Regions from separate parts of the Cupriavidus sp. DF5525 genome, predicted to be linked through region 1. Evidence: predicted binding sites of a transcription regulator. Region 1 holds the regulator's gene; each other region holds the start of a gene.

What was found. Region 1 encodes sigma-54, which starts transcription at its own class of promoters, with help from an activator protein. Its sites were predicted from a motif close to TGGCANGNAANCTGCTTT; they were not measured.
Region 2: the regulator sigma-54 is predicted to act here: its motif matches at 7,878-7,895, upstream of ABNX08_RS32790 (MSMEG_0572/Sll0783 family nitrogen starvation response protein).
Region 3: the regulator sigma-54 is predicted to act here: its motif matches at 3,333-3,350, upstream of ABNX08_RS28015 (GTP cyclohydrolase II).

What each region holds. Positions count from the first base shown of each region.
Region 1 is NZ_CP168265.1:353,704-363,567, forward strand. It holds gene mutY (A/G-specific adenine glycosylase) at 1-1,042, shown strand, start outside; gene ABNX08_RS01770 (LON peptidase substrate-binding domain-containing protein) at 1,062-1,730, opposite strand; gene rapZ (RNase adapter RapZ) at 1,828-2,712, opposite strand; gene ABNX08_RS01780 (PsiF family protein) at 2,820-3,149, opposite strand; gene hprK (HPr(Ser) kinase/phosphatase) at 3,319-4,290, opposite strand; gene ptsN (PTS IIA-like nitrogen regulatory protein PtsN) at 4,371-4,826, opposite strand; gene hpf (ribosome hibernation-promoting factor, HPF/YfiA family) at 5,254-5,604, opposite strand; gene ABNX08_RS01800 (RNA polymerase factor sigma-54) at 5,653-7,131, opposite strand; gene lptB (LPS export ABC transporter ATP-binding protein) at 7,300-8,100, opposite strand; gene lptA (lipopolysaccharide transport periplasmic protein LptA) at 8,157-8,810, opposite strand; gene lptC (LPS export ABC transporter periplasmic protein LptC) at 8,925-9,542, opposite strand; gene ABNX08_RS01820 (KpsF/GutQ family sugar-phosphate isomerase) at 9,565-9,864, opposite strand, start outside.
Region 2 is NZ_CP168266.1:2,535,628-2,545,491, reverse strand. It holds gene scpA (methylmalonyl-CoA mutase) at 1-1,036, opposite strand, end outside; gene ABNX08_RS32825 (Pnap_2097 family protein) at 1,033-1,869, opposite strand; gene ABNX08_RS32820 (MSMEG_0569 family flavin-dependent oxidoreductase) at 1,871-3,157, opposite strand; gene ABNX08_RS32815 (MSMEG_0570 family nitrogen starvation response protein) at 3,193-3,480, opposite strand; gene ABNX08_RS32810 (sll0787 family AIR synthase-like protein) at 3,489-4,478, opposite strand; gene ABNX08_RS32805 (MSMEG_0567/Sll0786 family nitrogen starvation N-acetyltransferase) at 4,475-5,029, opposite strand; gene ABNX08_RS32800 (MSMEG_0568 family radical SAM protein) at 5,026-6,129, opposite strand; gene ABNX08_RS32795 (Nit6803 family nitrilase) at 6,122-7,138, opposite strand; gene ABNX08_RS32790 (MSMEG_0572/Sll0783 family nitrogen starvation response protein) at 7,159-7,641, opposite strand; gene ABNX08_RS32785 (PLP-dependent aminotransferase family protein) at 8,055-9,446, shown strand; gene ABNX08_RS32780 (IclR family transcriptional regulator) at 9,483-9,864, opposite strand, start outside.
Region 3 is NZ_CP168266.1:1,473,996-1,483,859, forward strand. It holds gene upp (uracil phosphoribosyltransferase) at 1-616, opposite strand, end outside; gene ABNX08_RS28010 (URC4/urg3 family protein) at 718-2,040, opposite strand; gene ABNX08_RS28015 (GTP cyclohydrolase II) at 2,037-3,275, opposite strand; gene ABNX08_RS28020 (acyltransferase) at 3,582-4,676, opposite strand; gene ABNX08_RS28025 (amino acid ABC transporter substrate-binding protein) at 4,926-5,885, shown strand; gene ABNX08_RS28030 (hypothetical protein) at 6,075-6,383, shown strand; gene ABNX08_RS28035 (hypothetical protein) at 6,454-7,353, opposite strand; gene ABNX08_RS28040 (glycosyltransferase family 39 protein) at 7,895-9,631, shown strand; gene ABNX08_RS28045 (EamA family transporter) at 9,650-9,864, shown strand, end outside.

The sequences.
Region 1 (9,864 bases):
CCCATACCGCATCTGGCTGTCGGAGATCATGCTGCAGCAGACGCAGGTCAGCGCGGTGATCGACTACTTCCAGCGCTTTATCTTGCAGTTGCCCACGGTACAGGCGCTGGCCGCGGCGCCGGCCGACCAGGTGATGGCGTTGTGGGCGGGGCTGGGCTACTACTCGCGTGCGCGCAACCTGCACCGGTGCGCGATGCAGGTGGTCAGCGAACATGGTGGCGAGTTCCCGACCGACCCGGCGGTGCTGGCGACGCTGCCCGGCATCGGCCGCTCCACCGCCGCGGCGATCGCCGCGTTCAGCGCCGGCGTGCGCTCGCCGATCCTGGACGGCAACGTCAAGCGTGTGTTCGCGCGCTTCTTCGGCATCCACGGGCATCCGGGCGAACGCGCGGTGGAAGCGCGCATGTGGCAGCTGGCCGAGGCGGCGCTGCCGGCCCCGGGTCCGCGCCAGGCCGAGGACATGATCGCCTACACGCAGGGCCTGATGGACCTGGGTGCAACCGTATGCTCGCGTGGCAAGCCTGCATGCCTGGCCAATGCGGGTGCGTGCCCGCTGTCCACCGATTGCGTGGCGCGCCGCGACGGCCTCACCGCCGTGCTGCCCACGCCCAAGCCGCGCGCAGCCATCCCCGAGCGCAGCACCGTGATGCTGCTGGTGCGGCGCGAGCGTGAAGTGCTGCTGCGCCTGCGCCCGGACAGTGGCGTGTGGGGCGGCCTGTGGAGCCTGCCGGAGATGCCGGTCGACGCCGTGCCGTTCGATGCCGAAGCCGCGGAAGAGGCGGCGCTCGACTATGCGCGCGCCTTCGGCAAGCCGACGCGTGCCGCGCTGACCGGCGAGCTGACCCACGTGTTCACGCATTTCCGCCTGCTGATCCGTGCCATCCGGGTCGATGTCAGCACCGACCCCGGCAACCTGATGGTGCGGGACAGCGCCGCGGAAGCCGCGCAACGCTGGATTTCGCTCGATGATCTCGATGCGCTGGGCACGCCCGCGCCGGTGCGCAGGCTGCTGGAAGACCAGGCGCGCGGCGGGCTGTTTTGATTGATGTGGGGAACTGCGCCTAGACCATGTGGTTCTGGCGCATATACCGGTGCACGATCTCGATGCGCATGCCCGCATCGGGCAGTGCCATCAGCATCTGCTTGGCCTTGAGCGGCACCGGCAGCAGTTCGCACAGCCGGTTGGCGACCCAGCTCGGGTCGTCCCACAGGTAGGGCTCGTCAAAGGGCAGGCGGTCGGGCTGCTCGGCATGCAGCCGGGTCACGATGCGCCGCAGCGCGTCCAGGCATTCACCCAGCAGCTCCAGCTTGCAGTCGATGATGTCGGCGGGCAGCACTTCGGCGCGCGCCACCAGCAGGCCGTCGTCGCGCGTCTCGTGGCTGATGATGCGGAAGCGTTCGCGGCCGCGCGCGCGGATCAGCAGCACGCCCAGTTGCTCCATATTGCAATCGACGATGTCGGCGAGGCAGCCGATCGGCTCGGGCACGGTGGCCTGGTCGGGGCGCGCCACTTCTTCCCCGCTTTCGATCAGGCATACGCCAAAGGGCGTGCTGTCGCGCAGGCAGTTGCGCACCATGTCGACATAGCGCGCCTCGAACACGCGCAACGGCAGCCGTCCACCGGGAAACAGCACGGTGTGCAAGGGGAACAGCGGCAGGTTGTCGAGCGTCTGCGTTGGGTCGTCGGACCCTGCGGACGCGGTATGACGGTAGAGATCGGTCGAAGACATGCGGTGCCAGCTTGCGTAGGGGACGCTGTTCGGGCAGCAATGGCGCGCCGCCAGGCAAACGCTGCGCGCCACCGCCCGCAGGCAGGCACGATTCGCGTCAGCCCGCCGGCGCGAGCTCTCGGTGTCTCACCAGCACATTACCATGCGCCCGGAAATAGTTGGCGAGCCTTTCCGCAATATAGACCGAGCGATGCTGGCCGCCGGTGCAGCCGATCGCCACGGTCAGGTAGCTGCGGTTGTCAGCAATGAAACTCGGCAGCCACTTTTCGACATAGGCGCGGATATCCTCGGCCATCGCCAGCACCATCGGCTGCCCCTGCAGGAAGTCGATTACCGGCTTGTCGCGGCCCGTCAGCGGGCGCAGCGCCAGGTCGTAGTAGGGGTTGGGCAGCGAGCGCACGTCGAACACCATGTCGGCGTCGCTGGGCACACCGTGCTTGAAGCCGAAGGACTCGAACAGCAGCGTCAGCCGTTCGCTGTCGTCGCGGATCAGCTCCTTGATCCAGCTGCGCAGCGTATTGGTGCGCACATTGCTGGTGTCGATCCGGTGCGCGGCCTCGGCCAGCGGGCTCAGCAGCTCGCGCTCCATTTCGATCGCTTCCATCAGCGCGGTGTCGTTGAGGGCGGGCTCGCCGCCCGGGCCGGGCGTGCCTTCGGTGCGGATCGACAGCGGATGGCGGCGGCGCGTCTCGGAGTAGCGTTGCACCAGCGCGTCGGTGCTCGCCGTCAGGAACACCACCTCGACCTGGTGCTCGGGCGCGAGCGCGCGCACGGTGTCGGGCAGCTCGTCGAGCGATTCGCGGCTGCGGATGTCGGTGGCCACCCCCAGGTGCGTATAGCCCTGGCTGGCGAGATAGCGGGTCAGTTCCGGGATGAACTGCGCCGGCAGGTTGTCGACGCAGTAATAGCCTGCATCTTCGAGGACGTTCAGGGCGACGGACTTGCCGGAACCGGAAATGCCGGTGATGAGAATGATGCGCATAGCATGTGAAGCATAGCATCAGGTGATGGCCGCGTCATGACAGTCGCCGCAAGCAAAAATGGCGAGCCTCGCGGTTCGCCATTCATTGTGTGTCAGCTGGACATTGGTCAGGCCGACTTGGACAGGCATTCCTTCATGTACGCCTTGTATTCGTCGCCCTTCTTGCCCTTGCCCTCCTTGCTGCAGGCCGCCATCTTTTCCTGCTGGGTCTTGGGCACGGCCGACTTGTTGGCCGACAGGCATTCCTTCATGAACGCCTTGCGCTCGTCGCCCTTCTTGTCGCCGGCCTGGGTGTTGCAGGCCTTCATCTTTTCCTGCTGCGCGGTCGGGGCCTTGGCTTCCTTGGCGGGAGCGGCCGGTGCCGACGCCGTCTGGGCAAAGGCCACGGACGCCATCAGCGGGGTCACCAGCGCGCACATCGCGATCAGTTTTTTCATGCTTGCTCTCCTGGCTGTGGAAAACATCATGGCCGCGCGGGTATGGGGGCTCGTGGCGGCCTGTGGATGGGCTCGATGCCCATTACAGCACAAAACGTAGGACGTCCCAAGCACGTTGACGGCAGCGCCTGCCGCCGTTGTAAGCAATTGAAAGCGCAGTGCGGAAGGGTCAGAGCAGCCGGCCCTGGCCGCGCGAAACCGCGTCGGCCTGCATCGCCGCGCGCTGGCGGTCCATGAAGTCGCGCAGCGTGTCGATGCCGCGCAGGCGCAGGATGGTGTTGCGCACCGCGGCCTCGACCAGCACGGCAAGGTTGCGGCCGGCCGCAACCTGGATCTTGACCATATGGATCGGCAGGCCGAGCACGTCGAGGTATTGCGAATCGAGCGGCAGACGCTCGAATTCGCCGTCGTTGCGCCGCACCAGCTGCACCACCAGCTTGATCTTCATCTTCCGCCGCACCGCGGTCTCGCCGAAGATGGTCTTGATATCGAGCAGGCCCAGGCCGCGCACTTCCAGCAGGTTCTGCAGCAGCGGCGGGCAGCGCCCCTCGATGAAGTCCGGCCCCAGGCGCACGAAGTCGACCGCATCGTCGGCCACCAGCCCGTGGCCGCGCGAGATCAGTTCCAGCCCGAGCTCGCTCTTGCCCAGGCCCGATTCACCCATGATCAGCACGCCCATGCCGAGGATGTCGAGGAACACCCCGTGCATGGTCACGCGCGGCGCGGAAATGCGCGACAGGTACAGGCGCAGGTGGTCGATCACCGCGGCCGACGACACCGGCGTGGTGAACAGCGGCGTGGACGAGCGCGTGCAGCGCAGTTCCAGGTCGGGCGGCGGCTCCATGCCGTCGGCGATCACCAGGAAGGGCGGCTCGAGCAGGATCAGCTCGCCCATCTGGCGCTTGCGGGTCTCGTCGTCCAGGCGCTGGTAGTAGGTGATCTCGGGCTTGCCGAGCACCTGGATGCGGTTGGGGTGGATCAGGTTCAGGTGACCCACCAGGTCCGCGGCGGAGGTGGCCTCGCGGGCGAATTCCACGTCGAAGGCGCGATCCGCCCCTTCCAGGCCGGCCACCCACGAGAGTTTGAGGTCGGCTGCGTTGTCGTCGAAGATCGACTGGGAGGTGACGCCGGTGAGTTCCATGCGGTATGACTGGTGAGGCGGTGTGCGAAGCGTCTTGCGCCTGCCCGGTCTGGTGCCGGCCCGCTCTGGGGATCAGTGGATCAGGGGTGCCATGCAATCAGCAACTGGTGCACGGCATCGGGCGTGGGCAGGGTTGCCAGCCCTTCGCGCATGTCCCGGTCCGACAGCAGTTGCGCGATTTCAGAAAGGATTTCCAGGTGCTGCTGCGTGGCCTGCTCGGGCACCAGCAGGAAGATCAGCAGCGACACCGGCTTGCCGTCCGGCGACTCGAACGGGATCGGCTCGGCCAGCCGCATGAAGGCGGCCAGCGGCTGCTTCAGGCCCTTGATGCGGCCATGCGGGATCGCCACGCCGGCGCCCAGGCCGGTGGAGCCCAGCGATTCGCGCGCGAACAGGTTGTCCGTCACAGTAGCGCGCGCCACGCCATGGTTGTTCTCGAAGAGGAGCCCGGCCTGCTCGAACACACGCTTCTTGCTGGTGACGCTTACATCGAGGTTGATGTTGCCGGGTGGCAGCAATTTGGCCAAACGATTCATGGGCGATGCGCAGGATTTCAGTTAGCGGGGCGGATCAGCCGTTCCGGCCGGGCAGTGGGCTGCTGCGGGCGGCTGCAAAGTCACTCGACGCCGGGCCGTCAGCCGCCCGCGGGCGTCCGGCCATTATAGAGCAGCGGCTTCCTCCCCATTGTGCAGCGCAGCGCCGGATTCGGGTGCAAAACGACACAAGGTCACGCACCGGGTTGGATGCAAAAAATGCCCGCCTGCCATGTATGGCGCAGCATACACCTTGCCGCCGTCGTTGCGAACACCCTCGCCCAATCGGGTGGTACTAGTTTGCACCGCCGCCACAGCCAGGGCGCTTTATGCTCATTTTCTGGCGCCAGGGCGCAAAAAAGCCGCGTTTGAGCGCGGCTTGCCTGTCTAGTCTCGGATTCGACGGCTCGCTGGGAGCCGCCGGGCACGGTCATTGCTGCATTTGCGCTGCGGCCATCTGATATTTGACCGCCTCGCGGTCGTGGCTTTGCACGCGGTCCTTGTAGCGGATCACCTGACGGTCGAGCTTGTCGACGAGCGCGTCGATTGCCGCATACAGGTCTTCGTGATGCGCTTCAACAAAGATGTCCTTGCCCCTGAGATGTAGATTGATTTCCGCGTACTGGCGCCGGTCCTTTTCTTTGTGATTATCGACAGAGAGCAGCACGCTAACGCCAATGACTTGATCGAAATGCCTGACGATTCGCTCCAGCTTCGTTTCCACGTACTCACGCAATGCCGGCGTGATGTCAAGGTGGTGTCCACTGATCTTGAAGTTCATAGCGCTTCTCCTTCTGAAAGAGCCTCACCAGGCAGGCGGTGGGCTCGGCTACAAAGACTTGCGGAGATTGACTGCGGGGATTTTCAGGGCTTCGCGATACTTGGCAACGGTGCGGCGTGCGACAACGAAGCCTTGTTCGCCCAGCAGTTCGGCAATGCGACTGTCGGAAAGGGGATTCCTCGGGTCTTCGGCTCCTATCAGTTGCTTGATCAAGGCGCGGATGGCCGTTGATGAAGCCGCGCCACCGGTTTCGGTGGACACGTGGCTGCCGAAGAAGTACTTCAATTCGAAAGTACCCATCGGCGTTGCCATGTATTTATTGGTCGTCACCCGGGAGATGGTTGACTCGTGTAAACCCAGTGTATCGGCAATCTCCCTCAAAACCAAGGGGCGCATGGCGATTTCGCCGTGGGTGAAAAAGTTCTTTTGACGCTCGACAATGGCCTGTGAGACACGCAGGATGGTGTCGAACCGTTGCTGGATGTTCTTGATCAGCCACCGCGCTTCCTGCAGCTTCTGCTGCAGGCCGGCCGTGCCCGACTCGCCCTTGGCGCCGCGCAGGATCTGCGCGTACATATCGTTGATGCGCAGCCGCGGCATCACATCCGGGTTGAGTTGCGCGGTCCAGCCGCCGCCGCTCTTGCGCACGAATACATCGGGCACCACGAAATCGGCTTCCGGGCGGCTGTAGGCATGGCCGGGATAGGGCGCGAGCGAGCGGATCAGTTCATGCGCCGCCTTCAGCGCCGCTTCGTCCACCTGCAGCGCCTTCTTCAGCCGCGTGTAGTCGCGCACTGCCAGCAGTTCCAGGTGGTTGGTGACGATGACCAGCGCCAGGTCGCGCTGCGGGTGCTTCAGGCGCCGCAATTGCAGCGCGAGGCACTCGGCGGCATTGCGCGCGCCCACGCCGGGCGGATCGAAGCTCTGCAGCAGCGTCAGGATCGCGTGGACTTCCTCGATCTCGAATTCGAGTTCTTCCGGCAGCTCGGTGCAGATTTCCTCGAGCGACGCGCTCAGGTAGCCGTCGTCGTCCAGCGATTCGATCAGGAAGATCGCCAGGCCCTTGTCGCGCGTCGAGATCTTCAGCGGCGCGAGCTGCTCCATCAGGTATTCGCGCAGCGTCGGCTCGGCGTCGCGCAGCTGCATCGGCGTCTTTTCGTCATCGTCGCCTTGCGGCCGGCGGGCGAAGTCGTCAAGGCTCCAGTCGCTGCCATAGTCGTCGCCGCTGCTGCTGTCGCCGTAGCTGTCATCGTCGCCCGCGGCGTCGGTGCGCGCGTCACCGTTTCCTTGCGGCTCGGCCGGCGCGGGTGCGGGCGCGCTCTGCAGGTTGACCGAGCCGTCGGCGGCCACGCGCAGCGGGCTTTCGATCCAGTCGTTCTCACGTTCGAGCAGGGGGTTTTCCGTCAGCGCCTGTTCGACTTCCTGCTGCAGTTCCAGCGTTGAAAGCTGCAGCAGCCGGATCGACTGCTGCAGTTGCGGCGTGAGTGCCAGGTGCTGGGAGAGGCGGAGCTGTAGCGACGGTTTCATGCGACCTATTTTATGCGCATCTTTCCGTTGTTGGAACGGAAATTGCTATCGCTGATGCGCTCTGATCGCCGCACGCTGTGGGGTATCCCACGCGCTGCCTGAACAAAACCTGCCGTGTGTGGTAGCGCTCGAGACAACGCTTCTGACCACTTTCAGCAGGCCGGTACATCACATGCGGAAGTTCTCGCCCAGGTAGACGCGCCGCACCGATTCGTTGGCGATGATCTCTTCGGGCTCGCCCGCGGCCAGCACCGTGCCTTCGCTGATGATGTAGGCGTGGTCGCAGATGCCGAGCGTTTCGCGCACGTTGTGATCGGTAATCAGCACGCCGATATTGCGCGCCTTCAGGAAGCTGACGATGCGCTGGATCTCGCCCACCGCGATCGGATCCACGCCGGCGAAGGGCTCGTCCAGCAGGATGAAGCGCGGCGACGAGGCCAGTGCGCGCGCGATCTCCACGCGGCGGCGCTCGCCACCCGACAGCGACAGCGCCGGGTTGTTGCGCAGGTGCGCGATCTGCAGGTCGTCGAGCAGCGAATCGAGGCGGCGGTCGATCTCGGCCTTGCCCAGCGGCTTGCCGTTTTCCACCTGCAGCTCCAGCACGGCGCGGATGTTCTCCTCGACGTTGAGCTTGCGGAAGACCGAGGCCTCCTGCGGCAGGTAGGACAGCCCCATGCGTGCGCGCTCGTGGATCGGCAGGCCGCTGATATGGTCGCCGTCGAGCACGATATCGCCCTCGTCCAGCGCCACCAGGCCGACGATCATGTAGAAGGAGGTGGTCTTGCCCGCGCCGTTGGGGCCGAGCAGCCCGACCACCTCGCCGCTCTTCACGTCCAGCGAGACATCCTTGACCACCGTGCGCGTGCCATAGCGCTTCCTCAGGTGGCGCACGACCAGCGTGCTGCCCCCGGCTAGGACGGTGGAGGCTTCGACGAAAGGCTTTTCGGCAATCGTTGCGGTATCGGTCATTGGCTCAGGCATTCATTCAGGCGGCGGCGCAGGGGATGTCGTATGCGGCGCCGGCGTCAGGGTTTGTTGGTCGGCGCGGGCGCGGACTTCAGGTTCAGCGGCGAGCCGCCGGCACCGGGCGCGCCTTGGGCGCCCTGGTCCTGGCGCGGCGACAGCACTGCGCGCACGCGGCCGGAAGGATTGGCGGGCGAGCCCTCGCCGCCGCTACCGGCAGCCGTGTAGAACTCCTTGCGGCTGTCGTAGGTCAGCACCGCGCCGCGGATCTCGTCGACCATCTTGGCACCCTGCAGGCGGGCCATGCGGGCATTGCCGATCAGCTTGGACAGTTCCTGCTTGCCGTCGTATTCGATGCGGTCGCCCCAGCCGTCGATATATTCATCGACACCCTCGCGCTTCTGCCGGATATACGCCTGCTTGCCCGGCTTGGCGGTGGCCACGGCGAACTGATAACCCTCCGGGTCGGTGCGCAGCTCGGCCGCGTCCGACTTCAGGATCATGGTGCCCTTGGTCAGCACCACGTTGCCGGTGAGCGTATAGATCTGCTTGACGTCGTCGTAGCTGGCGTTGTCGGCCTCCAGCACCATCGGCTTGTCGCGGTCCGCGCGCTCGGCAAGGGCGGGCTGGGCCAGCAGCAGGCCGAAGGCCACTGCCGAAGCCAGCAGGGCAGGGGCGGTGCGTCGACGGGACGATGTCGTCAGGAAAGCAGTCATGTTGGCAGGGGTCGCTGGAGGGCGTCTTGGTACGTTTTGGTACGTGTTGGTGGTGCCTGGGGCGGGCGGGGTTCGTTGCAGCCTTGCTGCCAACGGGGCCCCGTGCCGGGATCATCACCGGCCCGGCGACGGTCCGGTGATGATGGTGCCGCGTACATTGCCGAGCAATTGTACTTCGCGGGTGACGTTGTTGAAGATCAGGCCGTTGGCTGTCATCACCGAGGGGCCGCGCGTGAGCTTGACCGCCTTGTCGGTCTTGACGATGTCGTCGTTGAGCAGCAGCTGGAAGTAGCTCGACGCCGCGGTCAACTGCGGGTCCTTGGACGCGTCGGGCCCCTGCTGGCGCAGGATGAAGCCGTTGCCGTACAGGTCGATCACCGAGCCTTCGGCGTTCATGCGGCCGATGTCGGCGCGCGCGGTGACGGGCGGGCGGTCGGGCTGGTAGGCGCGCATCGCGGGACGGGTCACCTCGTAGGTCTGGTCGTCCTCGAAATGGACCATGCGATCGCCGGTGAAGCGGATCTTGGTGCTGCCGTCCGGTGCCAGCTCGGTGGCCGAGAAGCGGTCGATGAAGTAGTCCGGCTCGTGTTTCTTGGTGGTCTGCGCGGCCTGGTCTTCCTTGGGCGAGTTGATCTGGACCAGCCAGAACGTGCTGCCCGCCACGAAGGCCATCAGCAGCAGCGGCAGCAGCCGCATCACGATGCCGCTGAGGGAGGCGAGTAGTGCCTGCATGGTGTCCTTGCTTGCGCCCCGTTCAGATGACCTTGGCGCGGGTCAGGTCGTGGATATGGAGCGCGCCGGTGAGGCGGCCGTCGTCGTCCACCACCAGCAGCTGGTTGATGCGGTTGGCTTCCATCACCTGTACCGCTTCCACGGCGAGCTGGTTCTCGTTGACCACGTGCGGGTTGCGGTGCATGACCTCGCCGATGGGCACGGTCTTCCAGTCGCGCGGGGTTTCCAGCAGGCGGCGCAGGTCGCCGTCGGTGAAGACCCCGATGGCGTGGCCGTCGGGGTCAACCACCGCGGTCATGGCCATGCCCTTGCGGGTAATTTC
Region 2 (9,864 bases), on a different replicon from region 1:
GCGCGCCCGGCAATGCCAATGCCTCGTCAAAGCCGTTGGTATGCAGCGACTGCGTACCGCCAAAGATCGCAGCCATCGCCTCGACCGTGGTGCGCGAGATATTGTTGAGCGGCTGCTGCGCGGCGAGCGTCCAGCCCGAAGTCTGGCAATGCATGCGCATCGCCGTGGCGCGAGCGCTGGTGCCGCCCAGCTTGCACACGATGTCGTGCCACAGGAGCCGCGCGGCGCGCAGCTTGGCGATCTCGATGAAGAATTGCTTGCCGACGCCGAAGAAGAAGCTCAATCCGCCGCAGAACGCGTCGACATCAAGGCCGCGCTCGCGCAGCAGGCCGACATAGGTCCTGGCATTCGCCAGTGTCAGCGCCAGTTCCAGCACCGGATCGGCGCCCGCTTCCTGGAAGTGATAGCCCGAGATCGACATGCCGTTGAATTTCGGCGCATGCGCGGCCAGCCATTCGACCACGTCGGTGGCGATGCGCAGCGACGGCTGGGGCGCATGGATCCAGGTGTTCCGGACCATGAACTCCTTGAGGATGTCGTTCTGGATCGTGCCGCGCAGTTGTTCGAATGGGACGCCCGATTCCTCGGCCGCGACAAGGAACGCTGCCAGTACCGGGAGCACCGCACCACTCATGGTCATCGATACCGACACACGGTCCAGCGCAATACCTTCGAACAAGCGCCGCATATCGTCGACCGAGTCGATGGCCACGCCGGCCATGCCGACATCGGCCTGCGCCTGAGGGTCGTCGGAATCGTAGCCGCGATGGGTCGGCAGATCGAAGGCCACCGACAAGCCCTGCGCGCCCTGCTTCAAGGCCTCGCGATAGGCGAGGTTCGACGTTGCGGCGTCGCCGTATCCCCCGTACTGGCGGATGGTCCATGGCCTGCCGCGGTACATGGTGGGATAGGGGCCACGAACGAACGGGGCCTCGCCGGGCATGCCGCCCAGGTGGCCAAGGCCGGCCAGATCGTCGGGCCCGTAAACCGCGTTCAGGCCCAGGCCGCCCGCCGGGTCGTCCCGTTTCGCCTTCATCGTTGCCTCCAGCGTTTCTGCGTGACCACATCCGCGATCTTCTCGCCGTCGCGGCTGCGCCGGATCTCGCACCAGTGCGTCAATCCCTCCTCGTCCTCACGCAGCGCGGAAAAGGTCAGCTCCAGCGACTCGCCGACATTGACGTTGCCATGGAAGAACAGATCCCGCGCGAACACCGTGGGAGGATCCGCGTCGCGGCGCCATTGCCATTCCGCGCGATCGACCATGGCCTGGAAGCTGGCGAAGTACAGCAGGTCGGCGCCGTTGAAGTCGTTGTAGGGGCACGGCAGGTACTCGGCGACGTGGCAGACGCGATGCCGGGCCTGGTCGAGCCCGAGATGCGTGCCCCAATCCTCGCTGCGAAAACCCCGCGCCAGCAGCGACAGTTCCGCCGCCTGCGCGGACGGCCCGGCGCCGGCCCACTGGGTAGCCACGGTCGGCATGGTGCGCACGACCGAGCGATTGTCACGCTCACGCGTGCGGCGGATGAAGGTGGACAGCATCGTCACGCTGGCGCGGCGGTCCCCCTGCATGTCGACGGCATGTTCGCTGAGATGCTTCACGCCACCCGCTGGCACGATGCGCGAGCCGATGTCGAACTCGCTGTGCTCGCCGATGGTTTGCGCCGCGGTGTCGCGCACGCGGATCGCGGTGAACGCCGCATACACCGGATTGCCCTCGGCATCCCGGAAGTCCGGCACCGCCAGACCGGCGCCGGCGGCCAGCAGGCGCCAGTGCAGGTCGCCGCAGGTCTTCAGCAGCCAGTTCTCTGACAGGCCGGTGTATGCCAACTGGGGCATGCCGGCAACATGGCGCGAGACGACCGCTTCCATGTCAGGCGGCCAACTCAGTGTCGCCCTGGCCTGCGGCGATCAGGCCAGCCAGGTACTCGGCGTCGCGTGCGATGCCGGAGAATCGCCCCGAGCCCCACGTGTGCAGCCAGGGCAGGCCAAGGAAGTACAGGCCGGCGTGCGCGGTCACGCCACGTTCGTGGCCCGGATAACCGCGGCCGTTGAACACCGGCACTTCGAGCCAGCTGAAATCCGGTCGGAAGCCGATACACCAGATGATTGAACCAATGCCGGCTGCCTGGGGATCGAGTTCGGTGCGCTCGGCCGGTGGCGTCCATACGGGCGCATAGGCGCTCGGCGGCGGCGCCTCAATGCCTCGCTCCGCGATGAACTTGTCGATGCTCGCGTTGATGCGGTTGTAAGTCGCATCGGCATCGTCCAGGTTGCGACGCAGGTCCGGCGCAAAACGCAGTTGGCCGTCGAGGTAGTCGTCGAGCACGCCGTAGAGCTCCATGCCCTCAATGGCAAACCTGCGCAGGTCGATATCGCGCCCGCCGTCCCGTCCGGTGACATAGTGATTGGTGTTGTCGCGCACGCCCTCGCGCAGCGGGTGCTCGGTGACCGGCAGGTCGTAGTACTTCATGTCCGCGAGCCAGTCCACAACGTCCCGGCCGCGATAGAAGCGCGCGCAACGCGGCGCCTCGCCGACGGCGAGATACACCTTGCGCCCGGCCAGATGCAGGTCTTCGGCAATCTGCGCGCCCGACTGGCCCGAACCGACCACGAGCACCGCACCGTCGGGCAGCGACTCGGGATTCCTGTATTCGGACGATTGCAGTTGCCGGATCGACGCCGGCAAACGCTCGGCCATGCGCGGCACGATCGGCGTGTGATAACCGCCCGAGGCCACCACCACCTGGTCCGTAGTGAATACGCCCTGGCTCGTCGCCACGGAGAATCCCTCCTGCGCGCGCGACTTCACATGCCGCACCTCGGTATGCTCAAGTATCGGGGCGTCGACCGTCCGGATAAAGCCATCGAGATAGGCGGTGATCTCATCCTTCTTCATGAAGCCATGCGGATCGTCGCCCTGGTAAGGGTAGCCCGGCAGCGCGCATTGCCAGTTGGGCGTCACCAGGCAGAACGCATCCCAGCGTTGCGTGCGCCAGGTATGCGTGACGGCGTGCTTCTCGATGACGAGATGATCGATGCCGGCCTGCTTCAGGAAGTAGCTCATCGATAGTCCGGCCTGGCCGCCGCCGACAATGATGACGCCGTAGTGCCTGGCCTCTGCGGCCTGGCCCGGCTTGGTGTTGATGACGTGGGACATGTTGGATCCTTTGAGGCGAGGAATTTGAAGAACGGCTAGCTGCCAAAGCCGAGAAACTGGACGGTGGCGCCGTCCTGGCCCCGGAACCGCTGCGCGGCGATTTCCAGGATGCTGAGCTGGTCCATCGCAGACGAACACGCGTAGCCATACCTGGCCCGCACCCGCTCGGATGCGGCGCCCAGCGCGATACGCGCGCGCTCAACAAATTCGTCCAGCGAGTACGCCGCCCCTTCGACAAAGTGCTCCGTGACGATGGAGGATGGGGAATAGCAGGCCATCTCGGTCTGGTCAGGCCAGCGGATGCGGAAGTGGGTAACCGGCATGGCAGTTCTCAGGTTGAAGAATCGATCGGCGTGGCCAGGCGCGTCGCCAGGATGAACCCCGCCTCGCGGAAGTCCCACAGCGTGGCCAGTTCGCCGGCGTGCGTGAGCGTGGCGACACGGGAATCATCGATGGCGCCGATCTGGGCGCAGGCGATGCCGCGATCGAGGAAGCGGCGTTCGACCGCCTGCGCATCGTCGTCATCGACAGCCAGCAGGAAGCCATAGCTGGGGAACGCCGTCAGCCATCGCTCCAGCGGCACGCCATCGGGCCGGGGAATGCGCTCCAGCGCGATGCTGGCGCCCACCCCGGAGCATTCGAGCAGCATCAGCGCGGTGCCGAGCGCACCCGCCATGCTGATGTCCTTGGCTGCGGCGCAAAGGCCGTCTTCGGCCAGCACAGGCAAGAGTTCGAGATCCGCGCGCAGCCGTTCGCCTGGTGCGCCCGTGGAGGCGTTCCAGAACGGATATGGCTCCGCGAATGCGCCGCGCAGGTCCACCGCCATCAACAGGCGCTGGCCGGGACGCGCGGCGAAACTCGACAGCAGCTTGCGCGCACGGCCGAGGATGGCCACGGCAAGCTGGCCTTGCTCGCTGCGCGCATTGCTGTGGCCGCCGACGACCGGCACGCCATAGGCGGCAGACGCCGCAGCCATGCCCTTGAGCACCTCGGCGGCGTCGGCGGCGCCATGGCTCCATAGCGCATCGACCACGGCCGTCGGCCTGCCGCCCATCGCATAGATATCGCTGACGTTCACCATGACCGCGCTGTAGCCGGCGAACCACGGCATCGTGCGGATAAAATCGCTGACCAGTCCTTCGATGGCGAACAGCAAGTAGCCGTCGCCATCCCGCAATGCCGCGCAGTCGTCGCCGACATCGACGGCCATGGCCGCGTTGCGCCCGGCGGCGCCAAGCGGCGACAACATGGCCGGGATATCGGTCTTATGCGCAAAGCCGCGGCTGCCGCGCAGGGTGTGTACGAGATCGTCGAGGCTCATCGCACGGCCCTGGCTTCGGCAATCAGGCCCGCGTGCGGGGTATAGCAAGGCGGGTAATGGTTCAGGTCTGCCTGCATCAGGTGGTGAGGCCGCCCGAGCAGCGTCTCCTCGGCCAGGACGTTCCAATGCAAGCGCCTGAACAAGGGCACGTTCTGGCTCTGCACGTGCGCAAGGAAGCGCCGGCAGCCGATCGCGTGGGCGCTGCTCACCGCCAGGCGGATCAGCGTCGCGCCTATCTTGCCCTGGCTTCGGTATGCCGCATCCACCGCCAGGCGCGAGCCGAACCACACGCCCGGCTCGCTTTCGTGGATGCGCACGGTGCCGACCACGGTGCCGGGACGGCCCGGCAACTCCGGCTCGAAGCGCACCGCCACCAGCAGTTGCGCCACATCGTCCACCGCGTCCCGGTCGTCGCCATCGAAGATGCCCTGCTCCACGCAGAACACGGCTTGGCGCAGGCGGTGGGCCTGCTCCGCCTCCCAGGCGTGCTCCGCCCAGCGGATGCGGAACATCGGGATGTCCGGCACCTCGACGCAGAGATCGCTTTTCATGATGTCGCTCCCTCGGCCGCCAGTGCCGCCTCGCGCTCGTAGGTGGCCAGCGACGAGCACGCGCCGCACTTGCCGCAACCTGCCTTGATATCGGACGAGCGCATGCCGGCGGCGCTCAACATGGCGCCGAGCGGCTGCAGGATCGACTGCATGAAGGCCGGCGAGGGAGCCGGGTGGTCCTCCAGCGGCGTGCCGGAGATCGGCACGAAAGGCACCACGAACGGATACACCCCGAGTTCGATCAACTCGCGCGAGATCGACAGGACGGCTTCTGCCGTGTCGCCGAGTCCCGCGAGGATGTACGTGCTGACCTGACCCCTGCCGAACACGGCAACGGCGGCCTTGAAGGCTTCCATGTAGCGGCTCAACGGCACCGACGCCTTGCCTGGCATGATGCGCTCGCGCACCGCCGGCGTGACGACCTCGAGGTGCATGCCGAGCGTGTCGACGCCGGCGGCCTTCATGCGTTCGAACCAGCGGTCGTCGTCGGGCGGCTCGCATTGCGCCTGGATCGGCAGGTCGACCGCGGCCTTGATGGCGAAGGCGCTCTCGCAAAGAACAGCCGCGCCCCGGTCCGGCGTGGGCGGCGTGCCGGTGGTCAGCACCATGTGCCTGACGCCATCAAGCAGCACCGCGGCGCGCGCCACTTCGGCCAGTTGCTCCGGCGTCTTGCGCGCGATCGTGCGGCCCGCCACCAGCGACTGGCCGATCGAGCAGAACTTGCAGGTCTTCTTGCGGCTCTCGTAGCGGATGCAAGTCTGCAGGACGGTCGTGGCCAGCACATCGGCGCCATGCAGCGTGGCGATATGCGAGTATGGGATGCCCTCCAGCGTCTGCAGCGCATAGAAACGCGGCGCCTTCGGAAAGCTGATGCTGGCAATCGGGATGGTTCCGCGCATCAGCGCGCTGCGCCCCGTTTCGTCGGGCGCCTGCGCCACGAACGGCGAGTGCCACGCGGTGCTGGTATGCACCGGCACCATGATGGTCACGCCGTCGATGGTGACCGCCTTGTGGTCGGACGGACCCGCCCCGCCGCGCCGGCTGGCCGCACCGGCATTCGGGTCTTCCAGGCGCAGCCCGACGGACTGCAACTCAGTCATCAATTGCCGGCTCGAAGCCGGCACGGTCGCGCTGGATGTCATCGCGGATGCTCCCATGGAAGTTGGAGAAAGCGCCTGCCATCGGCACCGCCGTCACCGCCGGCCGCTCGTTGATGGCCAGGCTTAGCAGTTCCGGGCGCGCGTAGTGGCCGACCGAATCCATCATTCGCTTGCGCTTGGTGATCAGCGACATGTCGAGGTCGGCGATCACCATGCCCTCGCCCTCGCGCAACGGTGGTGCCAGGTGCTGGCCCTCCGGCGAGATGATTGCGGTGTTGCAGCCGCCACGCAGCGCCTTCTGCAGAACGGGATCGGTGGTTACGGAGGCAATCTGATCTTCGGTCAGCCAGCCGGTGGCGTTAACGACGAAGCAGCCGGATTCCAGCGCGTGGTGCCGGATAGTGACTTCGATCTGCTCGGCAAAGATCGGCCCGACCAGCGAGCCCGGGAACTGGCTGCAGTGGATTTCCTCGTGCTGGGTCATCAGCGCGTAGCGGGCCAGCGGGTTGTAGTGCTCCCAGCACGCCAGCGCGCCGACGCGGCCGATCGCGGTGTCCGCGACCTTCAGGCCGGCCGCATCGCCCTGCCCCCAGATCATGCGTTCGTGGAAAGTGGGCGTGATCTTGCGGCGCTTGACCGCGAGGTTGCCCTCGGTGTCGAAGATAAGCTGCGTGTTGTACAGGCTGCCGTGGTCGCGCTCGTTCACGCCGAGCACCACGACCATGCCGTGCCGGCGTGCGCGCCCGGCGACGGCATCGGTGACCGGGCCGGGCACCACCACGGCCTGCTCGTACAGCCGCATGTGGTCGCTGCCGGAGTGCACCGGCGGCCGTACGAAGGAGAAGTATGGGTAGTACGGCACGAAGGTCTCCGGGAAGACGATCAGTTGCACGCCTTTCCCGGCGGCCTCGTCGATCGCCTCGCAGACCTTGGCCAGCGTGCCTTCGCCGTTCTCGAGGTCGGGCGCGATCTGGACCGCGGCCGCGCGCACAATGCGATTCTGTGACATGGTGGTACCTGCCCTTTTGCTCAGACGGTCCAGGTGTCGATAATCAGCGCGTTCTCCTTGCGATGCAGCAGCTTGAGGTCGAGCACATCGAGCGGATTGATCGGGCGGATGCCTTCGATCAGCGAGGCTTCGCCGTGGCCGTACAGGGCCTGCAGGGCGAAACGGCAGGCGTAGACCTTGCCGCCCTCTTCCATGAACTTGGTGAGCTGCTTGTTGAAGTTCATGTGGCCGGGAAACGCCTCATCGCCAAGCGTCGGAAAGCCGCGCTGAACGCCAAGGTTGACGCCGGGGCCGTACAGCAGGATCGAGGTCTCGAATCCTTTGCGCAGCAGGCGCGTAGCCTGCAGCATGTTGACGAAGCCGATCGAGCCTTCGAAGGCGACGGTGTGGAAGGTCACCAGCGCCTTCTCGCCGGCTTCGGCCTTTACGTCCTCGAATACCTTCTCTTCATAGTCCACCAGGAAATCGCCCTTCTTGTGGGCCGGTTTGCTGACAGCAGGCATGCTTCTCTCCGTTGCGTTGATGGGGCAGTGCGGTCGATCGATCCCATGCCGATCGACCGTTCGGCGTCAGGCCGACGTGCCGATATCAGCAACCGATATGCCACTCAATGCGTGGAGTCATGCGATCAATCGCCAATCAAGTCGACGGCGATAGAATGATCGTCCCAATGATCGCAACGGCTTTCCCCTTGCGTGCCACCTGAGGCGCCCAGCGGTCGCCATGCCGGCCTCGTCACAATGCACTTTGTTGGGCAGGAAGCAGGCGGGCGAGTGCGCGCGCATGGTGCATGAGCACTGATATCGCACCATCATTGAGAACTTCGGATGCAATCGCTTGCGCGGCTTGGTTAGCGATCATTCGGGTGCTACCCTCAGGCACTGAATTCCATCGCATCGCGCAGCGGGAGACCACGGTGTCCAACCTGACCAGTCATTGGGTAAAACGTATCGCCGGCAGTGCCAAGCCTGCCTATCTGCTGATTCCGGACCTGATCGAGGAGGCACTGGCCGACGGCCAGCTACGCGTGCGCGACCGGCTGCCACCGCTGCGCGACCTGGCTGAAGCGCTGCAACTGAATTACACCACCGTGGCGCGCGGCTACAGTGAGGCGAGGAAGCGGGGATTGATCGACACCAAGGCAGGAAGCGGGACTTACGTGCGCGGACGTGCGCCCGCGATGCAGCTGCGCGGCGGCACGGGTGCCGAGATGACCATGAACATGCCGCCGGAGCCGCCCGCGATGACGGCGCGGCTTCGTGCCGCCATGGCGCAGCTGCTGGAGGCTGCCGATCCCTACACGCTGCTGCGCTACCAGGACTTCGGCGGAACCCCGGCCGATCGCTCCGTTGCCGCGAAATGGCTGCGCCGCTGGGTGCCGGCATGCAGCGCGGACACCGTGCTCGTCACGCCCGGCATCCACAGCGCGCTGGTCGCACTGCTGTCGCAGCTCGCACGCCCGGCCCAGACCATCTGTGCCGACGCGCTGGCCTACCCCGGCATCAAGGCCATCGCCGCGCAGCTCAATATCCAGCTACAGGCGCTGCCGGGCGACGAGGATGGCCCGTTCGCCCACGCCTTCGAAGCCATGTGCAAGGCACGGAAGCCAGCGGCGCTCTATTGCAACCCGACCATCCAGAACCCGAGCACGCGCACCATGCCGCAGGCACGCCGCGAGCAGCTCGCCGAAGTCGCGCTGCGCTACAGTGTGCCGATCATCGAGGACGATGCCTACGGCATGCTGCCGCTGCGGGCACCGCAGACGTTTGCCGCGCTCGCCCCGGAAGTCACGTATTACGTCACCGGCTTGTCCAAGTGCCTCGGCGCCGGACTGCGGATCGCATTCCTGAACGCCCCCACTGCCCGGCAGGCACAGCGCCTGGCTGGCACCCTGCGGGCAACGACTGTGATGGCGAGCCCCATCAACACACTGCTCGCGACATCCTGGATCAAGGACGGAACCGTAGACGACATGCTCAAGGCCATCCGGGCCGAAAGCGCGGCGCGGCAGCTGATTGGGCGCCATGTGCTTGAGGGCCTGGCCTATGAGGCGGACCCGGAAGGCTTTCACCTGTGGCTGCCGATCCCGGCGGCTTCAGCATGGAGCCCGTCGGAACTGGCGCTGCACCTGCGCTCGCGCGGCATCGGTGCGGTGTCGGCCGCCGCCTTCTCGACCGACGGCAACCCGCCCGATGCGATCCGTGTCTGCCTGGGCGGCCCGGGCGAGCGTGATGAGATCGAGGAGTCGCTGCGGATCATCGCGGAGACGCTCGACAATCCGCATCACTTGCATTCCGCGATGCTGTAGTCGATCACACCGGCGGCCACAAGGTATCGAAGCCCCTCACTCCAGACTCCGCACCCCCTCCCGGATCGCCTCGGCCAACTCCATCAGCGGCCTGGCCAGCGCAGCCTCGACGGTCTGCGCGTCTTGTTGCGTCGACACGCTGACGTTCAGCACATGGACGCCATAGCCATCGAAGCGCATCGGCGTTGCCATCGCCACGACCTGCGGCTGCCAGCAGGCGACGCAATACCCTTTGTCGTGCACTGACAGGACTGCCGCCTCGATTTCCTTGTGCAGGCCATGCCAGGCCCCTCGCTGGCTCTTGCTTGCAAAGGCGACCAGCATCCGGCTGAGTTCCTCGGGCGCAAGCGTGGCAAGGTACGCGCGTCCCAGCGACGTCAGCGCCATCGGGATGCGCTGCCCGCTCACCACTGTTCGC
Region 3 (9,864 bases), on a different replicon from region 1:
CCGCGGTGACGATGCCCACCTCGGGATGCGCGGCGCGCAACGCGCGCAAGCCCGGGCGCGAGGCGATCAGGCACACGTACTTCATCGTCGTGACCCCGGCCTCTTTCAGGCGGTTGAGCGCGGCGATGGCCGAGTTGCCCGTGGCCAGCATCGGGTCCACCACGATCACCATGCGCTCGTGGATGTCCTCGGGCATCTTGAAGTAGTACTCGATCGGCTCCAGTGTCTCGGGGTCGCGGTACAGCCCGATATGCCCGACGCGCGCCGCCGGCAGCAACTCCAGCATGCCGTCGATAAAGCCGTTGCCCGCGCGCAGGATCGACACCAGGCACAGCTTCTTGCCGGAGAGCACGCGCGACTGCGTCGACGCGATCGGGGTGCGGATGGCGATGGTCTCCATCGCCAGATCGCGCGTGGCCTCATAGGTAAGCAGCTGCGCGATTTCGCGCACCAGCCGGCGGAAGTTGTCGGTGGTGGTTTCTTCGCTGCGCACCAGCGTGACCTTGTGCTGCACCAGCGGGTGGTCCACGACCAGCACGCCGGGCATGCCGGCAGGATCGGCCGCGGTGTCGGCAACCACAGCGACATCGGCGGGAACAGCGGACATGTCATTCATGGGACGCTCCTGATGGCCACGTTTCACACGCAATTCCTTGCCGGCGCCGCGGCTGGCGCAGCGCCGGTCCTGCCGCGGGCGCCCCCCCGGGCGCCCGTGCGTCAGAACACCGTACCGTCGCTGATGATGCTGAACGGCGGCGGCCCGCCCGGGCGCCGCTTGGCCGCGATGCGCCGGCCGGCTGCCCAGGTGCCGCCTTCCAGCACGCGCGCCAGCGGGAAGTCCGCTTCCGCCAGGCCCAACGCCTCGCGCACGCCATCGGCCACCAGGTCGAGCCCGGTCACGGTCAGCGCGCGCCATTCGACGATCACCGGCTCGTCCACCGCATGCGGCTCGGCAGCGAAGTTCGGGTCGCGCGGCACCATCAGCTCGAAGTCGTACAGCAGGCCGCCGTTGCGGTATTCGGGCAAGCCGGTCAGTGCGTCCAGCCCGGTCACGGTCAGGCCCGCGTCTTCCAGCGGCTCCAGCAGCGAGTAGGTCAGCCACTGCGTCAGCTTGTGGAACGGCACCAGCCCGCCCGGCGCGGCCGGATGGCGCCAGCAGTCGCCCAGCGACACGCCTTCGATGCAAATGCGGCCCGGCCACACCGGCCCCAGGCCCACCAGCAGCGTGCGCAGCAGGAAGCTGGCGTCGAGCCGCTCGTTGACCGCGTGCGCCTTCAGGTAGTCGAACAGGTTGCCCAGTCGCGCCGGCCGGCCGAACAGCGCCGGCGTCGCCTCCATCACCTCGCCCAGCTGGCGCAGCAGCCCGGCGCGCCCTTCCAGCCCCACCAGCGGGTTGTGCTGCGCGACCTGGAAGGCGTGCGCGATGCTGTCGGCGTCGATGCGCTGCAGCCGTTCGGCATCCGCGCGCAGCGGGTCGCCGGGCGCGGCCGAGAAGCCGCCGCGCGCGAACAGCACGAAGCTGGCCACGCCGAGGCCTTCGGAGCGGGTCAGCACCAGGTCGCTCGACGGGTCGCGATAGCGCCAGTCAGGGCCGGCGCCGGCATCCAGCAGTACGCTCGGAATCACCAGGTCGATGCCGATGCGGGCGCGCTCTTCGCGATGATCCGGCCCGCTCAGGCCGGCGCGCTCGCACAGCACCTGCCAGCGGTCCGCGCGCTGCTCGATGCCACCGCTTTCAAAGTGGCGCCAGCGGCTGTGATAAGGCACCTGCAGGTCCGGGTAGCGCTGCCGGATGGTGCTGGCGACGTAATCGGCAATCGCATGCACGCGGTCGGGATGCCAGGTAAACAACGTCGACGCGCCGCTGGCCACGTGCTCCGTGACTGCCGCGCAATGCGTGCGCACCGCCTCGGCGCACAGCAGCGCCGAGGCGGGATGCCCTTCCGGCACCGGGCTCAGCCAGCCGGCGCCCGGCCGCATTTCCTCGCCTGCTCCCCGACGGTCCATGCCGCCACGATCCTCTTCGGGATACATTGTCATTCGTTCAACCCCCTGCCCTTTGCCAGGGCCAGTTCGTCGGCATCCGGCGGCGTGTAGCGCGTAAAGTAGCCGGCGGCCACCTTGGCATCGATCTCCACGCGCGCGTCGGCGGGGATCAGGGCTTCGGGGATCGCCACCTGCTCGACTACCTCGATGCCCTGCGCCACCAGCGCGCCGTGCTTCATGTTACTCATCGACGCCCAGCGGTCGATGCGGCGGATGCCCAGCCAATGGAACACATCCGGCATCAGTTCCTGGAAACGCATGTCCTGCACGCCTGCCACGCATTCGGTGCGGGCAAAGTAAGTCTCGGCGCGGTCACCGCCCGCCTGCCGCTTGCGGGCGTTGTAGACCAGGAACTTGGTCACCTCGCCCAGCGCGCGGCCCTCCTTGCGGTTGTAGACCACCAGCCCGACGCCGCCCTGCTGCGCCATCTCGATGCACACCTCGATGCCATGCGCCAGATACGGCCTGCAGGTACAAATGTCTGACCCGAACACATCGGATCCGTTGCATTCATCGTGCACGCGGCACGCCACCCGGGTCTCGGGCTTGCCGAGCTGGCTGACGTCACCGAAAAAGTACAGCGTCATGCCGCCGATGGGCGGCAGGAACACTTTCAGGTCGGGACGGGTCACCAGTTCCGGGAACATGCCGCCGGTCTGCTCGAACAGGCTGCGCCGCAGCACGCTCTCCTTGATGCCGAAGCGGGCCGCGAGCCCGGGCAGGTACCACACCGGGTCGACCGCCGCCTTGGTCACGCGCACGTCGCCGTTGGCGTAGAGGATGTTGCCGTCAGGCGTGAGCCGGCCCGCGGCGATGGCAGCGCCCAGCTCCGGCATATTGATATGCGCGCGCGTGACGGCGATGGTCGGGCGGATATCGACGCCGGCGGCGATGCGGTCGGCAAACACGGTGGACACCAGATGCCCCCACGGGTCGAGCGAGACAATCTTGCCCGGATCGCCCCATTGCGGGTGCGGCCCGATGGCCTCGGCCGGCGCGGTATCGGTCAGGTCGGTACGGTGGTCGCGCTGCAGCGAGCCCGCGGCCACCGCCAGCGCCCGATAGATGGCATAGGCGCCGGCATGGGTGCCGATCACATTGCGCTGCGCGGGGTTCGCCAGGCTGGCGATCACCGGTCCGCGCTCGGCCGCAGTCGGGGCGCCCCAGTGGATCGGCTCGGCCGGCTTGTCGCGGCGCGCGTGCGAGGTGAGGACGATATGGTCGGACATGGCTCCCTCGGTTCCCGATGGAATCCTGACCAAATGGTCAGGTTTACGATTCCATACTAGGCAACCTTCATGCCATCGCCCAATGCCCGTTTACGCGAGTTTTGCCGCCATGTGTATGACGGCGTACGCAAGTCCGGGGCAGCGGCATGCACACGCCACGTGCCTGGCGCATGACATCCGCGGTGCGCACGCACCAGCAAGAAGCGGCGCACGGCCTGCAGGCGCGGCGCCACATCGCGGGCACAGTGGGGCACAGTCTGTCGCTGCAAGCTGCGCACGAGGAGTGATGCGCAGCACTTGCAAGCGTTACACGGTGGGACGGCTGGCCGAGCCGCGGTTGTCGGCCAGCAGCGCGCGCAGCGCCGCCAGCGGGCTGGCACTTTCCACGTAGCGATGGAACAGCGCTCCCGCCACGTTGCTGAGTATCCACGCAGCTGCCATGCCGAGCGCATTCAGCACCGGCTGCCCCGGCGCGAGGTTCGACACCGTGGCATTGACCAGCAGGCACACCGGGAAATGGACCAGGAACAGCGAATAGGAGATCCGCCCGAAGAAGCCGACCACGTGCGCGCGCGGCCAGCGTTCCATCCAGCCGCCGCGGCGTGAGATCGCCAGCAGCAGCGCCGTCGCCAGCGCCACGGCGATGCGCAGGCGGAAGTCGACGATCAGCGCCGCCAGCACCACGGCGCCGAGCACCAGCAGCGCCATCGCCGAGCGGCCCGGGTTCGACGCCCACCAGGCGAGCGTGCCCATGGCGTAGGCGCCAAAGAAGTACACCGCCCAGATATCCCACGCGGCTTCGCGGTTGAACCAGAACAGCGAGGCCACCGCGAGCACGGACACGATGCCGACGCCCGCGCCGGCAGCCGCCCGCCCGCGCGACATGGCGCGCGCCGCCCACAGTGCCGCCAGCAGCAGCGCAAACAGTTGCAGGTCGATGGCCACGTACCAGACCCCGGCCGAGAGGGCATCAACGTCGAGCACGTTGTGCAGCAGCGCCAGGTGCGCGAGGAACTGCATCAGGTGCGGCGGTGCGGGGATCGACTCGTGCACCATCCACTGCCGCGCCAGGGCGGCGCCGGCAATGCTGAGCAGGATTGCCGCGGCGTAGGGCACCACCAGCTTCTGGTAGCGCTGCCACAACGCCAGCAGCGGATGCTGGCGCAGCTCCAGCCGGCCGTACGGCGCGAGGCTGCGTGCGGCGAGGAAACCGCTGATCACCAGGAAGACCTGCACCGCGATGCGGGCGTAGTCATACAGCCAGTCCACCAGGCCGGGCGCCAGCTGGTAGGCGGCGTCCGACATCGGACCATAGAACGCGAGGTGGTGGAGCACGATCAGCTGCGAGCTGACCGCCTTCAGGGCGTCGATGCACGGCAGGCGCGACGGACGGGGGCTCATTGTTATAAGAAGGCGACAAAAGGCACGAAGGCGCGATTCTACCCTGTTGCCCCCTCAACAATGTGGCGAAACATCCACAAATTGCGATTGGTTACATACTCCTCAGCCAGACTCCAATGCCGTGGGCCTGGTCCTCCATGTCTTAACATACAGGCATTTGCTTATGACGAGAATGTTCTTCGCCCAACCTGGGCCCGGGTATACCCTAGCGTCTTTGCCGCATTGCCGGCCGCTTCCGGTTTCTCCTGCATGCCCGCCTTTGCCCTGCCTTCCCTGCTCGCCCGCCTGTTCCGTGCCCGTCGTTCGCTGGCGGCACTGGCCTTTTCCAGCGTCGCCGTTGCCACCGGCGTGGCCGTGGCTGGCGCGCTGACGCCGGCCTCCGCCCAGGCGCAGACCCCCGTGCTCGACAAGATCCGCGAGTCCGGCACCATCGTGCTCGGCTACCGCGAATCCGCGCTGCCGTTCTCCTTTGCCGACGACAAGGGCCAGCCCGCCGGCTACGCGGTCGAGCTGTGCCTGCGCGCGGCCGAGGCGGCGCGCCAGAAGCTGGGCCTGAAGGACCTGAAGGTGCGCTGGATGCCGCTGACGCCGCAGAACCGCATCCCGTCGGTGGTCAACGGGCTGGTGGACCTGGACTGCGCGCCCAACACCAATACGCTCGAGCGCCAGAAGCAGGTTGCGTTCAGCGTCTCGCACTATGTCTCGACGGTGCGCATGCTGGTGCGGGCCGATTCGGGCATACGCTCGCTCGGCGACCTGCGCGGCAAGACCGTGGTCACCAGCGCGGGCTCCACCGGCGACCGCCACGTGCGGCGCCTGAAGGGGCAATACGGCTACCACGACGTCTACGCCAAGGACCACGGCGAGTCGTTCCTGCTGCTCGAGTCCGGCCGCGCCCAGGCCTTCGTGATGGACGACGTGCTGCTGGCTGGCCTGCGCGCCCGCGCCAAGGACCCGTCGCAGTTCGTGATCATCGGTCCGGTGCTGTCGGTCGAGCAGAACGCGCTGATGCTGTCCAAGGCCGATCCGGAATGGAAGCGCGTGGTCGACCAGGCGCTGACCACCACCTTTGCCGGCGCCGAGGTCACCGCGCTGCAGAAGCGCTGGTTCCAGGAGCCGATCGGCAGCCGCGGCATCAACCTGGCGCTGGCGCCATCGGGCGAGGTGCGTGCGGCCTGGAAGCATCCGTCCGACGCCGTTACCGAGTAAGCCGCCGTGCCGGCGGCCCCAATCGCAATCGGAGCGGGGCCGCAATTCAGGGTTTCCATGAGGCGTTGGCGCCGGGCAAGCCCCAAGTTGACAGCAAAGAACGATGTTGGCGACACTGGCCCGGTCCGTCCCTGCGAGGGGTAGGCCACATAATCGACCGCCCGACGGCGGCTTTTCTCAGGAGAAACCATGAACAAGTTCGTCGCGACCGCGATTGCGCTCTGCCTCGGCGCCGCCTCGCTGGCCGTGCAGGCCCAGACCGCCGGCAAGAAGCAGTTCGACCCGTATGCCCAGGGAGCCAAGTCGGGCGAGAAGTTCGACACATATTCGCAGGGCGCCAAGTCCGGCGACAAGTTCGACCCGTACTCGCAAGGCGCAAACAAGAGCACGCGCAGCGACCTGACCGGCACTGCGGCGCCGGCCGCTGAAAAGCCCGCCAAGAAGGCCACCAGCAAGAAGACCAAGAAGAAAGCCGCCCCCGCACCGGCCGCCAGCTGAGCGCTGACCACGTGCACAAAAAAACCCGCCGCGGCGGGTTTTTTTGTGTCTTGCCGATGGCCAGCCCGGCTCAGGGCGCTTGCGAATCGCGCTCGAGCGCCGTCACGTCCACGCGCTGCACCTGGTCATTCTGGCGCACCTCCGTGCGCAACACGAAGGCCTCGGCAGGACAGTACCAGTCGGTGATATGCATCACCGTGGGCTCGACTTGCACCACCTCCTCGCCGACCATCAGCGGGCCCAGCGAGGTGCGCTTGTCGTAGGTGATCGGCAGGCATTCCTTGCGCCCCATCGCCGTATTGATCATCTGCTTGCGTCCCACCTTGCGCGAGTCGATATGGATCGATGCGTGCAACGCGCGCATGGTGCTGACCACCTGGTCCGATGCCAGCGGGTAGATCTTAAGCGAGACGCTGGACTCGAAAGTCTCGCCCTCCAGCGTGCTGCCCTCGCGCAGTTCCAGGCCCGCGTAGTTGAACACGCCCTTGCCGCGGAAAGCCGCCTCGCCGTACATGCGCGCATAGCGGGCGCGGGCGTTGATGATGGCATGCTGGCTTTCGATGCTGGTCTGGTCGGCCGGAGTGCGGCGGTCGATCACCACCTCGTGCACCTGGTCCATGACCACCGGCGGGCCCATCAGCGCCGACATCGCCGACTTGGAGTTGACCTCAAGCCGCGCGCGGCAGCCGGAGGGACTGCGGCTGACATCGCGCAGCGTCATGCGGATCGACATCGGCAGCACGCCGTCGCCTTCCATCTGCACGTGCGCGCCGGACTGGAACCAGGGCGCGTTGCACAACACGGCCGCAGCCGAGGCCGAGACCTCGCTGACCGCCGTGTGCGCCGCCGCCATCGCCGCGGCGCCTGCCGCGGCCGAGGGCGCGGCCGCCTGCTGCGCGCCGGCCCCGCTTGCCAGCGCCATCCCCGCCATCAGGCCCGCCAGCCGGTATTGCTGCGCCTTTGTCTTCACATCATTCCCTGTCTAGAATGTCCAGACGCCCCCGATGTAGCGCCCGGCCTGCCAGGCGACGGCCTGGTCACTGAAATTATGGTGTCTTTGGCGCGCCTTTGTCGCGTTTTTACCCGCTACTGTCTGGCCGGGTTTTCCTCGATTCCAGTCCTGGCCGCGTTTTCCATGCCGGTATCCTCCTTGGGTGGCGTTCCGGTTGCGCCGGGTGCGCCCGGCCACGGTGGGCGTGCAGGCCGCCTGAGGCACTTTCCTCTCGCTGCGAAGGCACCGGGGTGCCTTCGCGCACGCTTGCGGTGAAGCTCCCGCCTCCCGGCGAGACTCCCCTGCCGCCGTGCTACCATTGCCCGCCGCGCGTGCCCCCGCGCCGGCTGTGGCGTTCCAGGCGCCTGTCAGCCGGTCACCGGAGGTGTCCATCCGGAGGTGTTGCACCCCGGTGTTTCCCCTGATGTCCACCAATGGGCGGCGCCATGCGTTGTGATGGCTTCCCCTCACCGCGCACCCTCGCAGGACCATCCATCCGTCGTGCTTTTCCAGGAGATCTATGCGTAGTTCATTGACCTCGCGGTATGCCGGGCTGTCCGTTGGAGCCGCCACGGGTGCCATCGCCCTGGTCAGCCTGTTTATCCTGCTGGTCTGGTTCGGCACGCTCGACATGCGCCACCTGCTGCGCTCGGACGAGGGCCGCTATGCCGAGATCGCCCGCGAGATGCTCACCACCGGCGACTGGGTCACGATCCGCTACCACGAACTCAAGTACTTCGAGAAACCGCCCTTCCACCTGTGGGTGACCACGGTGGCCTATACGCTGTTCGGCGTCGGCGACTGGCAGGCGCGCCTGTGCGTGGCGCTGTCGGGCATGCTCGGGGTGGGCGTGTCGATGCTGGCCGCGGCGCGCTGGTTCGGCACGCGCGCAGCCCTGCTGACCGGGCTCGTGCTGGTGTCGGCGCCGATGTGGAATATCGCCGGACATTTCAATTCGCTGGACATGACGCTGGCCGGGGCCATGACGTGCGTGCTGGCCTTCATGCTGCTGGCACAGCACCCGGACGCCACGCCGGCGTCGCGCCGCAACTGGATGCTGGCCTGTTGGGCGGCAATGGGCGTGGCGGTGCTGATCAAGGGCCTGGTCGGTCTGGCGCTGCCTGGCCTGGTGCTGGTGGTCTACACGGTGGTGACGCGGGACCTGGGTCTGTGGCGCCGCCTGCATCTGCTGGCCGGCATCGCGATGCTGCTGCTGGTGACGGTACCGTGGTTCTGGCTGGTGTCGGAGCGCAACCCTGAATTCCTGCGCTTTTTCTTTATCCACGAGCACTGGCAGCGCTACACCTCCAACGTGCACCAGCGCGGGGGCGCGATCTGGTTCTTCGTGCCGCTGCTGCTGATGGGCTTCCTGCCATGGCTGGGCCTGGCGCCGCAGATGCTGCAGGCGGTTGGCGAGCGCGCGGGCGTCGAGCGCGGCACCTCGCCGCGGCCGTTCCAGCCGGCGCTGCTGGCGGCACTGTGGGCGTCGGCGATCTTTGTCTTCTTCAGCCTGTCGGGCTCCAAGCTACCGGGCTATATCGTGCCGATCTTCCCCGCGCTGGCGTTGCTGGCCGGCGTCGCGCTGGACACCGTGACGGAACGCGCATGGCGTTGGCAGGTCAATGCCATGATCGCGCTCGGCGTGGTGGGCCTGCTGGCCTGCCCCTTCGTCGCCATGCTGGACAAGCCCAGCACGCCCAATGCGGTCTATCGCGAATTCACGCTGTGGATCGGCATCGCCTTCGTCGTGATGCTGGCCGGCGCGCTGCTGGCGCGCCGCCTGCTGCGCACGCGCGGCGTGTTCCCCAGCGTGGTGGCCTATGCGCTGGCGATGTTAGTTTGCTGTACGGTGGCGCTGCGCGGCCATGAGGCCATGGGCCGGCCCAACTCCGGCGCGGACCTGGTGCCCGCCATCAACGCCGTGCTGGCGCCGGACATGCCGCTGTACAGCGTGGGGCTGCTGGACCACACGCTGCCGTTCTACCTGCGCCGCACCACCATCCTGGTCGAGCATCCGGACGAGCTGGAATTCGGCGTCGGCCAGGAGCCGCAGAAGTGGATCCCGACCATGGAGGACTTTATCGCCCGCTGGCAGGACGGGCAGCGCGCGGTGGCGATCATGTTGCCCGACACCTACAACGCGCTGGCGGCGCGCGGTGTGCCAATGCACAAGATCGCCGGCGACCGCCGGCGCGTGGCGGTGGCCAATTTCGTGCTGCCGGGCCAGGGCCCGCAGGCGCAATCCCAAGGACAGTAACCGGCATTACGCGGCGCCATGACGCTTTCGACTTTCGCTTTCATCTTTTCCGGCGTGCTGCTCAATGCGGCCGCGCAACTGTTGCTCAAGGCCGGCGTCAACGCCATCGGCGCCATCACGCTGGACCGCGGCACGCTGCTGGTCACGGCACTGCGCGTGCTGACGCAATGGCCGGTACTGGCCGGGCTGACGCTGTACGTGGTCAGCGTGGGCGTGTGGATCGTGGGGCTGTC